3 regions of the Paenibacillus sp. FSL L8-0494 genome follow, and region 1 is predicted to be linked to each of the others. Evidence: riboswitches for the same ligand, from Rfam matches in the RefSeq annotation. Region 1 holds a riboswitch; each other region holds the start of a gene.
The links. A riboswitch is a leader RNA that binds a small molecule or an ion and turns the genes downstream of it on or off. The one in region 1 is predicted to bind cyclic di-AMP.
Positions count from the first base shown of each region.

Region 2: it holds a riboswitch for cyclic di-AMP, as region 1 does, so the genes downstream of both, NYE35_RS00190 (3D domain-containing protein) here and NYE35_RS26590 (alpha/beta fold hydrolase) in region 1, are expected to answer to the same signal.
Region 3: it holds a riboswitch for cyclic di-AMP, as region 1 does, so the genes downstream of both, NYE35_RS00545 (C40 family peptidase) here and NYE35_RS26590 (alpha/beta fold hydrolase) in region 1, are expected to answer to the same signal.

Region 1 is NZ_JBBOPQ010000001.1:5,896,765-5,902,645, forward strand. Features, by position in the region: gene NYE35_RS26585 (exosporium glycoprotein BclB-related protein) at 1-164, shown strand, start outside; gene NYE35_RS26590 (alpha/beta fold hydrolase) at 1,682-2,491, opposite strand; cyclic di-AMP (ydaO/yuaA leader) riboswitch at 2,597-2,783, opposite strand; gene NYE35_RS26595 (hypothetical protein) at 3,104-3,277, opposite strand; gene NYE35_RS26600 (Nif3-like dinuclear metal center hexameric protein) at 3,362-4,156, opposite strand; gene NYE35_RS26605 (alpha-glucuronidase family glycosyl hydrolase) at 4,181-5,881, opposite strand, start outside.
Region 2 is NZ_JBBOPQ010000001.1:39,657-45,537, reverse strand. Features, by position in the region: gene rsmA (16S rRNA (adenine(1518)-N(6)/adenine(1519)-N(6))-dimethyltransferase RsmA) at 157-1,041, opposite strand; gene rnmV (ribonuclease M5) at 1,038-1,589, opposite strand; gene NYE35_RS00190 (3D domain-containing protein) at 1,765-2,931, opposite strand; cyclic di-AMP (ydaO/yuaA leader) riboswitch at 3,217-3,446, opposite strand; gene NYE35_RS00185 (TatD family hydrolase) at 3,645-4,415, opposite strand; gene NYE35_RS00180 (HD domain-containing protein) at 4,467-5,750, opposite strand.
Region 3 is NZ_JBBOPQ010000001.1:112,388-118,268, reverse strand. Features, by position in the region: gene NYE35_RS00560 (YwhD family protein) at 1-211, opposite strand, end outside; gene NYE35_RS00555 (M1 family aminopeptidase) at 315-2,321, shown strand; gene NYE35_RS00550 (hypothetical protein) at 2,333-3,163, shown strand; cyclic di-AMP (ydaO/yuaA leader) riboswitch at 3,381-3,519, shown strand; gene NYE35_RS00545 (C40 family peptidase) at 3,577-4,005, shown strand; cyclic di-AMP (ydaO/yuaA leader) riboswitch at 4,368-4,510, shown strand; gene NYE35_RS00540 (C40 family peptidase) at 4,516-5,007, shown strand; gene NYE35_RS00535 (GNAT family N-acetyltransferase) at 5,196-5,681, shown strand; gene NYE35_RS00530 (c-type cytochrome) at 5,809-5,881, shown strand, end outside.

The sequences.
Region 1 (5,881 bases):
GTACTATTAATCTAGGAACTTTTGTCAATGGAATTACAAATGATATCAATTTTGCTGTAACACCACAGACACGTCTGCTTATGGTATTCTCAGCCACTGCTACAGGCCTCACCCTTGTAAATACAGTCACTGGTTATGCAAGTGCTGGCTTTACGATTGTATAATCATTAAAACAAATTCAAAAAAAGGCATCTGCCATTCCTTCTAAGGAGTGACAGATGCCTTTTTGGTAATATGCGGTACAATTACTTGATCTTTCGGACTCAAATGCCGCTATTCGTTAATTTATCCCTGTTTAGAGAGATCATCGGACCTGAGAGGCGCTATTGGGCAGAAATGGTGCTCAATAGCGTCTATTTTGTACAAATAACGCCTATGGGGTCCAATAGCAACTCAAAAATAGGAAAATATTGCAAATAAGAGCGCTTGAGTCCGATAGTCTGTCAATGCCACTCCCCGCTCTTCTTCTCTCCTACTCATGTCCGGAGGCTGAATCCCTATTACCGAAACCTTCCTTTCCTTTGGTCTCGATCAGGAGCTGCAGATACGCTGCTTATTACACCTCCTTCTATACACTTACAATCACTACTTAGAGTCTACTGTTTCTTTCCCACGTCGGATGAGCTGCTTACTATGCCTCCCTCTATACACTTACCTTAACTACTTAGGTCTACCGTACTCTCCCACGTCGGATGAGCTGCTTACTACGCCTCCTTCTATACACTTACCTTCACTACTTAGGGTCTACCGTTCTTTCCCACGTCTGATGAGCTGCTTACTACACCTCCTTCTATACACTTACAATCACTACTTAGGGTCTACCGTTCTCTCCCACGTCGGGTCAGCAGCTTATTACGCCCCTTCTATACACTTACCATCACTACTTAGGGTCTACCGTTCTTTCCCACGTCTGATGCGCTGCTTACTACGCCTCCCTCCATACTCTTACCATCACTACTTAGGGTCTACTGTTCTTTCCCATGTCGGGTGAGACGCTTACTACGCCCCTTCTATACTCTTACCTTCACTACTTAGAGTCTACTGTTCTTTCCCATGTCGGGTGAGACGCTTACTACGCCCCTTCTATACTCTTACCTTCACTACTTAGAGACTACTGTTCTTTCCCACGTCGGGTGAACTATATTTGATGCTGTGGTAGGGTAGGGACATTAAGTGGCGTTCTAGGTACAATATGCTTGTAAATGTTCAACATCCACCGGTTAGTAAAATACCAAAGGCTGGCTCATTCGTAGATTTCACTACTGATGAGCCAGCCTTTAGTTAGATATCCATTATATTAGGGAAATCCTCCCTAATATTCATCGATAATCGCTTTAAAATAAGGTTTTTAGGGAAATCCTCCCTAAAAATTCTTGCAAATACCCATTTATGGCTAAAAACACCCTATTATTAGGGAGGATTTCCCTAATCCACGTTCTAGGAGCCATAATTCCCTTCACTTTAGGGAGAATTTCCCTAATCCACGTTCTAGGAGCCATGCTCTCTATCACTTTAGGGAGAATTTCCCTAATTCACGTGCTAGAAGCCATAATCCCCTTCACTTTAGGGAGAATCCCCTAAAGTTCTACCCAGAAAGACGTCCCATAGCCAGCTCATGCTCCCTGGCTATGGGACGCCTTTTTCCACTTAAACGCTTCGCTTGTAAAGGTCTCCCTATAGATCAGCTAATCTGCTGACTGCCCTGCTGCTTCTCTAAGAAACGTTGAAGAATCGCATTGAATTGCTCCGGCTGGCATAGATTACTTGGATCTAATGCGTTCGGAATAATCGCCAACTGCGCATGTGGCAGCTGAGACACCATTTCCTTCATACAATTCACTCCAAATTCATTAAAGTCCCCTACAATACATAAAGCAGGACGTTTAAAAGCCTTTAAGCATCTGGTGTAATCAACATGGCTTGTAGCCAGTCTTTGCCGATATAGCTCCCGGGGACGTTTGTCCAGCAGCCCTCTTCTAATCTCATTGTAGGCCAGACTCCAGCGCTCTCGGTACATCATCCGAATCGAAGGCAACACCAGCTCGCTTGGGAGATAATACATTAGCAAACTGCAATATGCTGCCATAGTTTGTATTTTCCCTACAATTGTTGATCCGTGAGTCCTACAGAAGCTATCCGCGACCACAATGGCTTTCACACGCTCAGGATATTGTTTGGCAATATGCTGAACGACTAAGCCACCATAGGCGATTCCTACAAAAACTGCTTCACGAATACCTAGGTCATTCAACAGCATAATCAAATCCAGACATTGCGTCTCAATAATCTCATGTGGGGCCTCCAGCAGTTTACCAGACTTGCCATTCCCCCGTAAATCGCACAAAATCACTTTATATTTATCGGAAAAATACTCCAGCTGTGGTTTGAACATACTGTGTGTTAATCCATGTCCATGGATAAACACAACCGGAGTGCCAGTTCCATTGATTTCATAATAGAGCGAAGTTCCGTTCAGTTTAGCGATAGGCAAAGGTAACACCTCTTTCATAATAAATTCTACGTCTATATCTGCTTAAAAACGCAGCAAAAAACCACAGAGGGATTCTCTGTGGCTATTCATCACTAAACACGCCATTCATCCTCTCTCCATACGCTTACGAGGTTAGCTGTCGGATTCGGGCAGTGAGAGTTGCCCTACCTGCAGGGATGCATGTTATGCACCCGGAACAGGATTCACCCCATAACCAGTGCCGACTCTCACATCGGCTGCCAGTTGTTGGTTCCCCCGCTTTCCAGAAACGGAAATTAAGCGGATTGCTTATGTAATTGTAAATTTAAGATAATTGTCAGTTCTGAGATGAATCATACTCTTGTAAGGTTTGCTTGTAAAGGAGGGCTCTGGTCAAAATAATGTTGAAAGCAATGCTTTTCATTTCATATTGAGCATACTCTTCATTTTCTCTTTCTTTTGCTCTTGTTTACTCGTTTTATTTAAGAAAATGGCTCTGAACCAAGCCAAACGGAGGTTAAAACACCAGTACTTTCTATATAAAGGCCATCCTTTTCACTGGAGATATGAAAAAAGCTAAGCAGAATCAGAGGTATTCCCCTGTCCACTTAGCTTCCTCTTACAATACTATGGCTACAAAAGATCGGCGTTTTTCAATGCATGCTCCCAGCTTGGAAAAAAGAACAGCGCACTTCTCATAAGCTCAGGATCGCTCTGCTTTACTTGTTTTTTACTGATCGAGCTTCCGTCGCTTTGCAGCTTTTTGATCCGACTTAATACTTCATCAGCCTCCAAAGGAATTTCCATTGAAACACTCCTTTCTCAGTGACCTGTTTCCCTTCATTTTCTCCATAATATGTTTATTTATTCCGTACTCTTTATTTCCCCAGATTAAACCATCTGATAGATGGGTTGTTCAGCAATGAACCGGTTAGGAAGCATGGGATATTTGTCTGCTAAGATTTCAGCTAAATATTTCATTCCCGGCGCTTCACTCTCCGCATGACCTAACATGATGAGCGCTTTAGATCTGCCTTGGTGCCCTGCATCCCGCACATATTCCGGAGTCTCCCACTCTGGTCCCTCTCCAGCAATAATTAAATCAAGATTGTGATCATTAAAATGCGGAATAGCCATCGTCCCGCCTCCTCTGTAACCTACTAATATCCCTACGCGTTTGCAGGACAGAGACAGGTCACCGGCAGCGCGTACATAAGAGATCCCTAGCTTACTTTTAATATATTGAGCAGCTTCCAGTACAGTCATAGCAGGAATATTGAGAATCGTAGCAGCTGCTTGCTGCTCTTCCACGTATGCGGACCAATCTAGTTCTTGCAGTAAACCCACCATAATTCCATCCGGCTTTTGCCGATGCCAATAATCATGATAACGAAAAATAGCAATTTGGGAATGTTCGATCAGACTTTTTTTCGCATGATAAACCGGATCACCTTCTAACCACTCGCTCGCCGCATGATGGCTATAAAATACACCTTCATGCGTGATCAGCAAATTGGCTCCTAACGCTATTGCTTGCTCCACAACATTTTGTGTGGCAGAGAAGGCCGTAATAATCCCTGTGACTTCAGTTTCCGGTTCCCCTGGGTTCAGAATATCGACAGTGCCTTCTACCTGTTCCACAGTTCCCATTAAATCTTCCAGAATCGCTCTAATCGTGAGGCTCACTATCATCATCCCTCGATTCGAAATCTAATAAATCTTTCTGCCTTTAAGATCCTCAATTCCGCTCTTGCGGTAAAAATACGTATTGATCCGATCTCTCCATTCCTGCGCATGCTCTGCTTGCTCTTCAAGACGTTGCTTCACTTGCATATACAATCCACTATCCACGCCGCCTTCAAGTGATTCCCATGTCGCTAGAAGCTGTGCAGCCTGCTCAGCCCCCTCAAAATGAGTATCGTAGATATGCTGAATAATAGTTTGCCCCGATTGCAGAACATACGTGTATGGAACATGATGAAAGAACAGCAACAGCTCTTCCGGACAAGACGCTAGATTCTCATAATTTGATGCATTAAGCCCCATATACTGTCCGCTATAACCCGTTCCCGATTTGACTGAACGATCCACACCAATGCCCTTATGATCCGCATAATGGTACGTTCCCCACTTGGCGTATTCATACCCATCCACATTCGGCCCATAATGATGATCCGGATTAACCATCCAACCCACACCTAATGGAGCTGTGTAAGATTCGTAAATCCTCCATGAGTCCATCAACATCCCGCGAATAGCAGCCACTAGACCTTCATCAGTGCCAAAGGTAAGCCGAATCCATTCCTCAGCTATTTCTTTTGCCGTCAGCTCCGGATTCCAAATTAATCTTCCATATCCATACAGATTAGCTTGAGCTAACCCATGCCCCGTCCAGTTCATGTCATCTCCAACATTAGTTACAGCAGCCACACCATTATACTTATTTCCCCACACCGATCCGTCCACAACATGTTTCACAAGCGTAGTTTGCCCTTTGGCATAAGTATTGAAATCAAGGACTTCTTTCCACTGTGGAACAAGATAACAGAGATGCCGCTGCTGCCCCGTATATTCTTGAGCAATCTGAAACTCCATCAGATGATTGGTATGTTCCAGTGCGCCAAACAGCGGAGATACCGGTTCTCTGACTTGAAAATCCATCGGTCCATTCTTGATTTGCAGCACTACATTATCATTAAATCGGCCATCCAATGGTTTGAAATGATCATATGCCGCTCTGGCCCGATCTGTCTTACGGTCACGCCAATCCTGCTTGCAGTTATATACGAAACAACGCCAAATCACGATTCCGCCAAACGGCTCCAGTGCTTCTCCCAGCATGTTGGCGCCATCTGCATGGTCACGCCCGTAAGTGAATGGTCCTGGTCGATTTTCTGAATCCGCTTTGACCACAAACCCGCCAAAATCAGGTATCGCCCGATAAACCTCACTAGCCTTATCTTTCCACCATTGCCGCACCGCTGAATCCAGTGGATCAGCTGTCTCCAATGCTCCGATCTGTATCGGGCTGGCGAAGTTAGCACTGAGGAATAGCTTAATTCCGTATACGCGGAATATTCCTGCAATTAACGCGATATCAGGCAAATATTGCTCCGTTATAAATAGAGATTCAAGCTCATGAACATTCACATTGTTAATCGAAATCGCGTTGATCCCCACAGAGGACATCAATCTGGCATAATCACGCAGCCGCTTTGTATCGTTAAGAAATTGATTGGACTCGTAAAAAAAGGACCGTCCAGCATAGCCACGTTCAATACTGCCATCAAAATTATCCCAGTGATTAATCATTCGCAGGCCGTTCACCGGACTCATAGACAAATTCAGAGCGTCTATTTCGCTTTCTGTTCCTATCAGCCGTAAAAGATGGAATACGCCATACAATATTCC
Region 2 (5,881 bases), 5.9 Mb from region 1:
CACCTCTACCCCATCGTATGGGCAAAGGCCTCAGTTGGTTCATAACTCGCCATATTTTTATAATATAAGAATGTATAATGCTCCACCAGAATAACATCCTTATATTTCTACGAGAAACGGTTGTCGTCCTTTAAGACAACAACCGTTTCTTATTGCTTATTCAATTCCAGCGGCTAGCAAAACACCGCTTAAGCGGGCGTATTCTTCAAGACTGAGTGTTTCTCCGCGACGGGTCGGTTCAATACCCGCTTCTGCGAGTAAAGCCTCCAGCTGCTCACGTCCTTGTTCAGGGAAGTAACGAGCCTTCAGATTGTTAGCAATCGTCTTGCGGCGCTGTGTGAAAGAAGCGTGAACCACTTCAAAGAAATGCTTCTCACTCTCCACCTTTACCGGAGGATGCTCTCTAACCTTCAGACGGATAACAGCAGACTCCACATTAGGTTGAGGGATGAATACCGTACGCGGCACGATACAGACGAGCTCAGGCTCGCTGTAGTACTGCACGGCAATGCTAAGACTTCCGTATTCCTTTCCACCTGGAGATGCAGCCATACGCTCCGCAACCTCCTTCTGAATCATTACAACGATGTTATCAAGGGGAAGCTTCTCTTCAAGCAGCTTCATCAGAATCGGAGTAGTCACATAATAAGGCAGGTTAGCAACCACACTGACCTTGTTCACAGTGGTGAAATCTTCCTTGAACATTTCCTGCAAGTTCACATTGAGGACATCATCGTTACGAACCTTAACATGGGGATAAGGGGAAAGTACGTCTTTTAATATTGGAATCAGTCTACGGTCAATCTCTACGGCAGTTACAGCACCGGCTGTTAGTGCCAGACGTTCCGTCAGCGCTCCAATTCCCGGCCCGATCTCCAGCGCCCCAGAATCGCTATCTAGTCCAGCAGCGTCTACAATCTTGTCCAAAATATTTTGATCAATCAAAAAATTCTGTCCCAGGCTTTTCTTAAACTTGAATCCATAACGTTGAATAATCTCTTTGGTCCGTTTTGGAGTCGAAATTTCCTCTCTACCACTCATGAAGTAATGCCTCCCTGATCAATTTGGGCGAGAGCCCCGGCAAATTCCTCCCGCGTAATCCCAAACATCGCCAGCCGCTTGTACAGCTGTTTGCCGTTACAATATCCGATTCCAAGCAAATTACCAAGCGCCATACGTCTTTCAGCAGCCCGAGGGTGTACAAGCATTCCAGCGGCCATAAGGTCATCAATACCAATCAAAGCAGGTGCTCCTTCAAAAGAGGTATGTACATTACGCAGCGCATGACGAATCGCCTCTGGCGATGCATTCTCTACACCGATATCCCCTTTTCGAGTTGCGTCCTTCTCCGGAATAAAAGCATGCTTGCAGCCCGGCACCTTCGCTGAAACGATTTTACGAATTCGCTCCCCGGCATGGTCCGGGTCCGTAAGAATAATAACCCCTCTGCGTTCCATAGCTAGCGCAATCTTCGCAATTACAGTCCGGTTTACAGCAGAGCCGCCTGTCTCAATCGTATCTGCTTCCACAGCACGCTTAATGGCTACGGTATCGCTTTTGCCTTCAACGACGATTAATTCCTTAATCATATTTCTTGACTCCTTCCAAAAAAAGCAAAAAGAAGAGGATTCGCTCCTCTTCTTTTGGTTAAAGAATGTATAAGTGATGAGCGGTTGCTCTGCGATCAACGAAATGATCATCCAGCGTTCCTTACGGTTATCATCACTATAGCTTATCAAAGGATTTTTTGCAAAAGCTTCAGTTCTAGTTAAGCTCTGGTTTCACAGGTCCAATCACATATACGGTACGTGATTTACGGCCGAAATTACGAGCATGGCTCAGGGAATCATAATAGACATCCACTTTATTGCCTTTAATGGCACCGCCAGTATCCTCTGCACGGCGGAATCCAAGCCCATCGATATAAACCCACCAGCCAATAGGAATTACATTCGGATCTACTGCAATTGTACGACCTTCCGTTACGCGTGTTCCGGAGGCAGTTTTAGTACCTATTCCTGGCTCTTCTGACGAATAAGCTGTCATGGAGACGTTCTTAATCATCTTCTTGTACTCAAAGTCTACGCCAGCCTTGCTTGTGACGTTCTTAGTCTTAGCGCTAACTTTAGTCGTTTTGGAGGTAGTGCTTGATTTGGAAGTTGTTGTAGCTTTAGCAACTACAGTAGGCTTAGGAAGTGCTTTAGTACCAACGGCAATGATCTTATCTTTTGTTACCGTTTGTACTTCCTTGCCGATCATGCGCATAGAGGCCAGTTCTCCGTCTTGATAGATCTTTTCAATATGCTGAACCATGACGCCTGGTTTGCCTGCCTGTGCCACTCTAACTGTTCCCACAGTAAGGGAGGGATCTGCTGTCTTAATAACACGGAAAGGTAAGTTAGTTGTTCGCTGTACCGTTTGCTTGTTGATACGAACGATCTTAATCTCCATGTCAGCAGAGATGGTGGTGTCTAACGAAGGAAAAATCTTATCATAGCCTTCTAGGTTGATACCCAGTTTGTCAATCGCCTGACCGATAGTGTCTTCGGTCGTATATAACGTTTTTGTTGCTCCGTCCGCAGTAAGGCTAAATTTCTGCGCACGATTGATAACGACACGGTCACCGTCTTTTATTTCATCACTCAGACCTAAAGATAATTCATCATGCGGCTGCAGCGAAATTTGCTCTTTCTCCAACACATCACCAAGAAGTGCTTCTCGCGTTTCAAGTGTCTGTGTTTGCCCGTCTATTACTAAAACAAATTGTTTGTTACTTTGACCGTGTACGTACAGCAGAATTAACAGCGCGATTGCGATTGAAATCACACCTGCAAGTAAAAGTACGCGAGTATTTACTTGCTCCCACCGTAATGCGAAAGACCTGCTGGATGACTGCGAATCATGGGATACCTCTGGTTGGAATAAGCCCATTCTCTCCATCCTCCTTACATAGCCTCGTCGTCAATTTGTATATCATGAGGACTGAATTTCTTTGACGAAACTATTTGAGATTGTCACAGGATACGCACGTATTAACTTAGCGTCTCCTGCTCATGGATCGCCTGCTCGGCACAGCTACTCCCACACCTGTTATATAACAGTATGCGGGCAACATTCAGTTTATTCAAAAATAAAGAAGCCTAAAAAGAGTTCTCTTGAGGACTCTTTCGTGGCTTCTCCGATGTCAGAATACGCGGGAATGTTTGTGCACGAGGTTGCCTCTCTTACTTGCGCTTACGGGGTTAGCTGTCGGGTTCGGACGAAAGAGAGACGCCCTATTTCAGGTCACCCGCTCACGGCGGTTGCCCTTAAATTCACCCCAAAGACCACGTGAAGAAATCAAATATTGTTCTGCGGCAATTCCTAGTCGTATTCAAGATACAGGCATGCGGCAGTTCAATATTGGTTCCCCCGTTCTCCATACGGAGACTCAGCGAGACGATCCATGAATCAATGGCTGTCACAATAACAACAGCTCACATCACTGAAAAGATGATATCCTGTTTTGATGCATGTTGTAAAGGACGATTCAACCACGTTTAAGCAAATATATGGTTAAAATATTGTAATAATCAGCCGTTTTTATATTAAAAAAGTTTAATATATCGGCTATTCTCTATTTTTCACCCGTTTTACTCCTGTTTTCAGACAATCCCAAATCGTTCCAGTGCGTTCGCATACGTAATTTTAGCCAATTCTTCCCATGTTAACCCTTTAATTTCAGCCGCAGCCTCTGCTACTAACTTCACATGAGCACTCTCATTTCGCTTGCCACGGAAGGGGTGTGGAGTCAAATATGGAGCGTCTGTTTCGATCAATAATCGGTCCAATGGCGTCTGTGCAAGCACCTCTTTAGGCACTCTGGCATTTTTGAACGTTATCGGTCCTCCAAATGACAAATGAAATCCAAGGTCTAGACACATTTTTGCTGTTTCCCAGCTGCCTGAGAACGAATGCATCACGCCACCAATTTCATTTGCTTTTTCCTCCCGTAAAATCCGTACAACATCTTCATGAGCATCACGGTCATGTATACAGATTGGCATTTTTAGTTCACGGGCTAGTCCGATTTGTTTGCGGAAGACCTCCTGCTGCACATCCTTGGGAGAGGTATCCCAATAATAATCCAATCCAATCTCTCCGATGGCCACCACTTTTTCATGGCTGCAAAGAGAGGCGATCCAATCGAGGTCCCCCTCTTTCATATCAATCGCATCCTGTGGATGCCAGCCCACCGCTGCATAAATATAATCATAAGATTCAGCCAGCTTCATCGTTGAAGGGATCGTTTCCCGATTAAATCCAATATTGATCATCTTGCTAACTCCGGCCTCTACTGCACGAGCAATAACTTCCTCGCGATCCTCGTCGAATTGAGGCGCATCTAGATGTGTATGTGTGTCGAACAGATACATTTTAAAGCTCACTCCTTGTTGTTTTTATCAATAGTTCCATAAATATTTGTATTATTTTGCAAAAATCTCTGCTACAGAAGAGGGCAAGCGTGTAAGGGCTTTTTTCAGCTTGTCCTGTGGGAAATATAGATGATATCTGCCACGATGAATTCCGCTTATTGAGCGCACAATATCCGATACCTCTGAAATTTCCCGCAATTGCTCATTCCGATCAAGCAGTAAAATTTGATTATTGTCGAAGGCTGCTCCTGGACGGAACACATCATAAGGCAAATCTGTCGGATAATCAATCTCTAGGTCATATTCTGGGTTAAGTCCCACTCCCGCAAAACTGCTGCGGATTTCCGTAATCATATCTGTATCCAAATTCTCGATCTCTACATATTTATACAGTTTACGATGAATAAAACGGGTACACAAGTCGCTTAATAACTCATCTTCTTCAAGTGTCCATTGCATAAAAGCAGTCTGTACCAGTGCCTCATCAAGCATTAAATATTGCTTCACTGTTACTTCTCCTCGAAAGAGATCTTCCAGCGGAGCGATCATAAAGCGAAATTTGTATCCCTCTTGGAACAATTCTTTAGCTCTACGGAAGATTTGACGCAAAATAATTTCAGAGCTGCGCGTCACCGGATGAAAATATACCTGCCAGTACATTTGATAACGTGACATTAAATAATCTTCAATGGCATGCATACCTGATTCTTTTACTACAATCCGCCCATTATAAGGACGAAGCATTCTCAAAATCCGATCAATGTCGATGGTTCCATAGTTTACACCTGTATAGTACGCATCACGCAGCAAATAATCCATACGATCAGCATCCAGCGGACTGGAAACCAAATTGACAACAATTTCATGCTCATAAGTCTTAGAGATAACTGAAGCTACTTTACGAGGAAAATCTTCCTCCACATCACGCAATATTTCGGTAATCTCCGTGTCCTCCAAAATAATCCGGCAGGTCCAATCCTCATGGTTCATTTCAAAAGCTTCTTCTATAGAATGGGAAAATGGGCCATGCCCTAAATCATGCAGCAAAGCCGCACACAAAGTAAGCAAACTTTCTTCCGGAATCCAATCCTTATACCCGCTGCGCTCAAATTGCGAAATGATTCTTCGTGTAATTTCATATACTCCTAAAGAATGAGAAAATCGACTATGCTCTGCACCATGAAAAGTGAGATATGAGGTACCTAACTGGCGAATCCGGCGTAAACGCTGAAATTCTTTTGTATTAATTAGTCGCCAAATAATCGTGTCCTGTACATGAATATAATTATGAACGGGATCCTTGAAAACCTTTTCTTCCGTGAGCGGCTGCTTCATGAGATCAACTCCTTCTAATAATTTAATATGATTTTAACTAATATCAGTATATAATAAGTAATTATGTCGTACTTTGTCGAAAAGTATCATTTTTGGTCTTGGTAAATCGACAAAATGCTTTCAGGGTAATT
Region 3 (5,881 bases), 5.8 Mb from region 1:
CTTCACGATTCATGGAAAATTTAATTCCTTTTTCCACTTTGCTCTTGGCATGCATGGCACCGATATCAATAACCGCCACATCACCATCAATAATGACAGGTGAAACGTTGTTGAGATCTATAGAGCCTGCTCCAAAGCCTTTATGTTTACTTTTAGCGTTCACAATATTTAAGGCAATCTGTTTCTTGCCCTCCGGTTGTATGTTGTCCACGAGTGCACACCCTTCCTCTTACGAATAATTTAATTTTAGCTAATAATGCGGCGATTGCAAACATATACATCCCGTAGATGCTTGTCACGGGAGGAATCACACTATGAAGTCACTGTCATTAAAGTACATCATCTTTGCGACCCTGGCCATCCTCGCGCTGCTGGGAGGAGGAATATGGGCCTTTTCAGGGGATAGCTCTACAGCTTCTGTTACTAGCTTTGCTTCAAAAGAGGCCAAGTCCTCCAGCGGCACAGCGCCTGCAGCCCTACCACAGCAGGTATTGCCTGAGAGCGCGCCCGTCCCGGCAGAGGAGGCTTTAAGCCAGCGGGTAGTCGAGTATCACATTGATGTCCAGCTTGTTCCTGACACAGAAACCTTAAAAGCTTCTGAGACAGTAACCTGGACACACCCCGGAGTAAAGCCAGTAAGTGATTTATATTTTCACATGTATCCAAATGCATTTGCCTCATCAGATACCACCTTTATGAAGGAATCCGGGGGGACGCTCAGAGGCGACAGTATGCCTGAGAATGGCTTCGGAAATATGACGCTGACCGATCTGCGCACGACAGAAGGAACTTCGCTAATGCAAAGAGTGCAATATGTCCAACCTGATGACGGCAATATCAACGATAAGACGCTCCTAAAGGTACATCTTCCTCAGCCTGTTAATGGTGGGGAAAGTGTAACACTTAAGCTTCAGTATGAAGTCCAGCTTCCCAAAATCTTTGCACGCATGGGTGCTTCAGGTAACTTCGTTATGGCTGGGCAATGGTTCCCTAAGCTTAGTGTATACGAGCCGAGGGGCACACGCGGAGTTAAAGAAGAAGGCTGGGACCTGCATCAGTATCACGGAACCTCTGAGTTTTACAGTGATTTTGGCATCTTTAATGTAACGATTGCCGTCCCTTCCAACTATACGGTGGCTGCGACCGGATTTCCTGTAAAAAATGCCAAGCTCAAACAAGATCAGAAAATATATCAGTTCTACGCCGATGATGTCCACGATTTCGCTTGGGCCGCTTCCCCTGATTTTACAGTAGCTGAGGAAGCCTTCTCTACGCCGGAGGTGCCTGGAGTACGAATTAAGGTGTATCTCGACCCACTACACAAAGATTTAAAAGAGCGTTACCTTCAGGCTGCCAAGGCTGCCCTGACCTACTTCAGCAAATGGTATGGTCCTTATCCCTACTCTACGCTGTCTATTGTCGTCCCACCTAAGGAGGGCAACGGTGCTGGAGGAATGGAATACCCTACCCTTATTACAGCCTTTGGGGCCGCGGATTCTTCTCCAGATACCTCACTTGAAAGAACCGTCATTCATGAAATCGGCCATCAATACTTCTACGGTATGATAGCCAGTAATGAATTCGAGGAGGCCTGGCTGGATGAAAGCTTCACTTCCTATGCCGAAGACAGACTTATGGAGCAAGAATACGGTATCAAGTCTAATTTGCCTTTACAGGCCAGCCTGGTAACTATACCTGAGCCGTTAAATCTGGAAACGTGGAAATATGCAGGGGCGGATTCCTATAGCCGAAATGTTTATATCCGCGGCAAGCTTGTACTTAAAGATATCGAACGCCAGGTAGGTACCAAAGCAATGAACAACATCATGTCCTCCTACGCTCGTAAGTTCCGTTTCGAGCATCCTGCTACGTCAGATTTTCAGAAAGTCGTTGAGAAGGTAACCAAAAAATCATGGCAGGCCTATTTCGATGATTACATTTATGGTGATGGAGCGCCTGACTTCTCAGTAGATACGATTACTTTTAAAAAAAATAACAGCGGCGATGCCCCAAGCTACGAATCATTAGTGAAGATTTCAAACAAAGGGAGCCATTACGTTGATGTTCCCGTGAAATTCACATTCGCCGACAGCTCTTCGGTGCAGCGGGTCTGGAACGGTGAAGGAGCAGAGACTACGTTTCAATTGTTAAGCGATAAGCCTCTTCTCTCTGCTGAGATTGACCCTGAACATTCCATCTTATTGGAGAGCAAACATCTAAACAACTTTAGGCTGGCGGAAATAGAGCCCAAGACGCTCTCTCGCTGGACATTAAGTGTAACTAAACTACTTGAAACCGTGCTCGGAACTCTTGTCTGGTGAGGTGAATGATTGTGAGAACATCGATAACCCGCGGCTGGCAAAGCATGAAGGAGCAATTTTATATTTTAATTCTGCTCTTCATCTACCGACTGCTCTGGGGCTACTTTATGTATGGTTTCATCCGATCTGCTATTATTCCAATTCTACTGCGCTATCCGGATAAAGACGCCGGAGGCAGCGGTATGGGCAGACTGTTGTATTATATCGAGGGACAGTTCAGCTTGAATACGGACCCTGCGATACGCACTTGGTTATGGATGCTTCTGGCGCTTGTTGTCTTGCGACTTCTGCTTTCCCCTTTCATAAGGGCAGGATTGCTGCATGAGCTCCACCAGGAGCGAAAGGGCGAGCGTGGACTGTTCTTTTTCCCTGGCATGAAGATCTATGGACTACCTGTCTTAGTCTTTAGCCTAATCGAATGGGTGCTGACCCTGCTGCCGCTTTACTGGCTTGCTCCAAAAATGTACGGGCTGTTCTTATCCTCTTTGTTTAACTACGCTTTGTTACTTCATTTAGTACCATACGTATTGGCATGGCTTATATATATTTTTATCGTGCGCCTGTTTCTTCTATATATGCAGTTTGGTTACACCGGCGGTACAGGAATGTTCTCCTCACTGATCATCTGCTTGCGGTCACTGATTCCTGCTATAGGTGTTTCCATTGTACTTGGGGCGGGAGGCCTGCTCTTACTGCTAGTGTGCGGACTGACGGGTCTGTTCTGTCCCGGCCTACCGGCACTTATAATACGGCAAATCTCACCACTACCTTCTACGCTCTTAAAAATGTGGGGAATCTCTGCACAATATCATCTATGGCGTAGCAAAGCATTTCCACAATAAATCAACCTTATTTGACATAATAAAAAGGTCCCAATTCCTGTATTCAGGAGCTGGGACTTTTTCTCATTACGGATAACTTAAGAGTATTTGCAAAATCGTAAAAGCTCTGTTACAATAAGTCCTGTGCTATTAGTAACAATTTTGTAATCAATTGAAACGATTCCTACATAACTAAATGTATTTATCGTAAGTGTAACTGTCGAAACGTCATTCTCTGGTGCTTAACACGCCTAATTCCTTTGCACCGGGAAGTGGGGGAACCATATTTTGGGTGAATTGATCTCGCTTTACAGGGATCATAGGGAATCTTCTACCGAACCCTTAAGCTAACCTCGCAGGCCTTGGAAGGAGTACATCTTTTGAAAAGACATAATTTAAGAAAAAAATGCGTCGCTGCGGCGCTAGGACTTGTAATGGCATTATCTATTGGTGGAGGAAGCGCCTTTGCCGACTCTAAAATGGACTCTGTAATCTCAAAGACTATTGGAGTTGCCTATAAAACCGGAGGTACAAGCACTGCCGGATTTGATTGCTCTGGATTTACAAAGTATGTATTCAAGAATGTGGGTCTTACTTTACCTCGTACATCAAAAGCTCAATATAGCGTTGGAACTGCTGTATCCAAAAGCAATCTGCGTTCTGGTGATCTAGTGTTCTTTAACACACTTGGCAATGGAGTATCCCATGTCGGCATTTATGTTGGAAACGGAAAATTCGCACAATCGTCCTCTTCGCGTGGAGTGACCATCACTTCACTCAGTCAGGCCTACTGGGCCAATCGTTATGTTGGCGCTAAAAGAGTAATGAGTACTTCAGCTTATCAAGCTGTAGCCTTCGATTGAAACCTTCCTCACAACTATAACCTCACAATTACAACTATATGAACCTGAATCTGATTATGCCCGTAATCAAATTCGGGTTTTTCTTTATTCCATAATATATTTTTACACTATTAGAGCCCAATTGAAACACGTTTATTTGATAAAAATTGCAATTATATTAAAAATTAGGTCATTATTAACGCTTACATATGCCTTTCTACCGTAAAAATTCCAATTTTTCTGCATTAATATGTTAAAAACGATTGCCAAGCGGCTTTCTGTTTGTTACAATTAGCGCAGTGAGATTTTAGTAACATTTTTGTAATCATTAAGTTGTTATTTACAAAGGTTTTGTCATGTATTGATTACAAGCTAATCCTAATCAACAGTATGAGCCGAGTTTCCTAACTATTAGGAAAACGGGGGAACCAACTTTGGGTGAATTGACCTCCATTATATAGAGGGGTCATAGGGGACCTTCAACCGAACCCTTAAGCTAACCTCGTAGGCATTTGGAAGGGGTATACACTTTTGAAGAAGAAGTTAGCAGCAGCAGTACTAAGCTTTTCCATCATCCTCACCATCGGAGCAGGAAGCGCTTTCGCAGATTCCAAAATGGATAAAGTGATTGACAAGGCCATCGGTACTAAATACGTATCCGGCGGTATATCCACTAACGGATTTGATTGCTCCGGATTTACAATGTATGTGTTTGATAAGATTGGCATTAACCTTCCACACCAATCAGGTTCCCAATATCAAATGGGCACAGCAATCTCCCGTGATGATATAAGAGCCGGAGATCTTGTATTCTTCAATACAAGTGGCAAAGGTGTCTCCCATGTCGGCATTTATGTCGGTGAAGGTAAGTTCGCACACGCTTCTACCTCACGCGGTGTTACGATTAGCTCTCTGAGTGATAGCTACTACGTGAAACGCTACGTTGGTGCCAAGCGCATTATGAGCACAGACGCTTACCAATCGGTTGCTGCTGAATCGGAAGACAATGATGATGTGCAATAAATAACGTACATAGGCTCTTTTCCAAGGTACTCTTGGAGGAGAGCTTGTTTTTTTGTCTTATTACTTATTTACCCCTCTCATAATTTGTAAAACATTCCCCTCATATAAAGTTTCTGAGTCGAACCTCCCCCATTTTGTATATAATTAGTAATATAGCAATGTCCTCGTGAAAGGAGATCGTTGACCTTATGATAAACCCCTCGGTAACTTTTCATGTTGTTCCTATGGAGGCAATTCACGGAGAAGCTATTTGTAAGTGGAGCTATACGCCCCCATATAATATTTATGGCTGGATGCCGTGGGAGCAGATGCAGGCTCTTGGCATCGAGTTTGGTGATCCGCAGCTCCGGGAGGAACAATATATCTCCATATTAAATGAAAATAAGGTTTTGTGCGGATTCGCACAGTTGTTCCCGATGGAAGGAGTCGTCCGTTTAGGAGTTGGGATGCGCCCCGATCTATGCGGCCATGGTTTAGGCAAACTATTCGTAGATGCCATCGTCCAGACAGCCTTGAGTCGTTATCCTGATCGTGAGATAGATCTGGAAGTCCTGACCTGGAACCAACGCGCCATTCGAACTTATCAAAAATGTGGATTTACGATTACAGATACGTATGAACGCCGCACACCTACAGGAGACAAACCTTTTTATTGCATGGTCTATGACAAATGATATTAAATACCAGATATTTCATAAGAATGATTGTATTCTCGTTCATTTTTTTGTCACAAACCCTATGATAACGCTTCACCATAAGCTATAATGTAGGGAGCAGCTTACATAGAAGGGACGAATTGGGATGCAGAAATGGATCATGAGCGGTTTGTTTTTTGCCGCCTGTGCCTTTGCGGTAGTACTCATGTTTACACTTC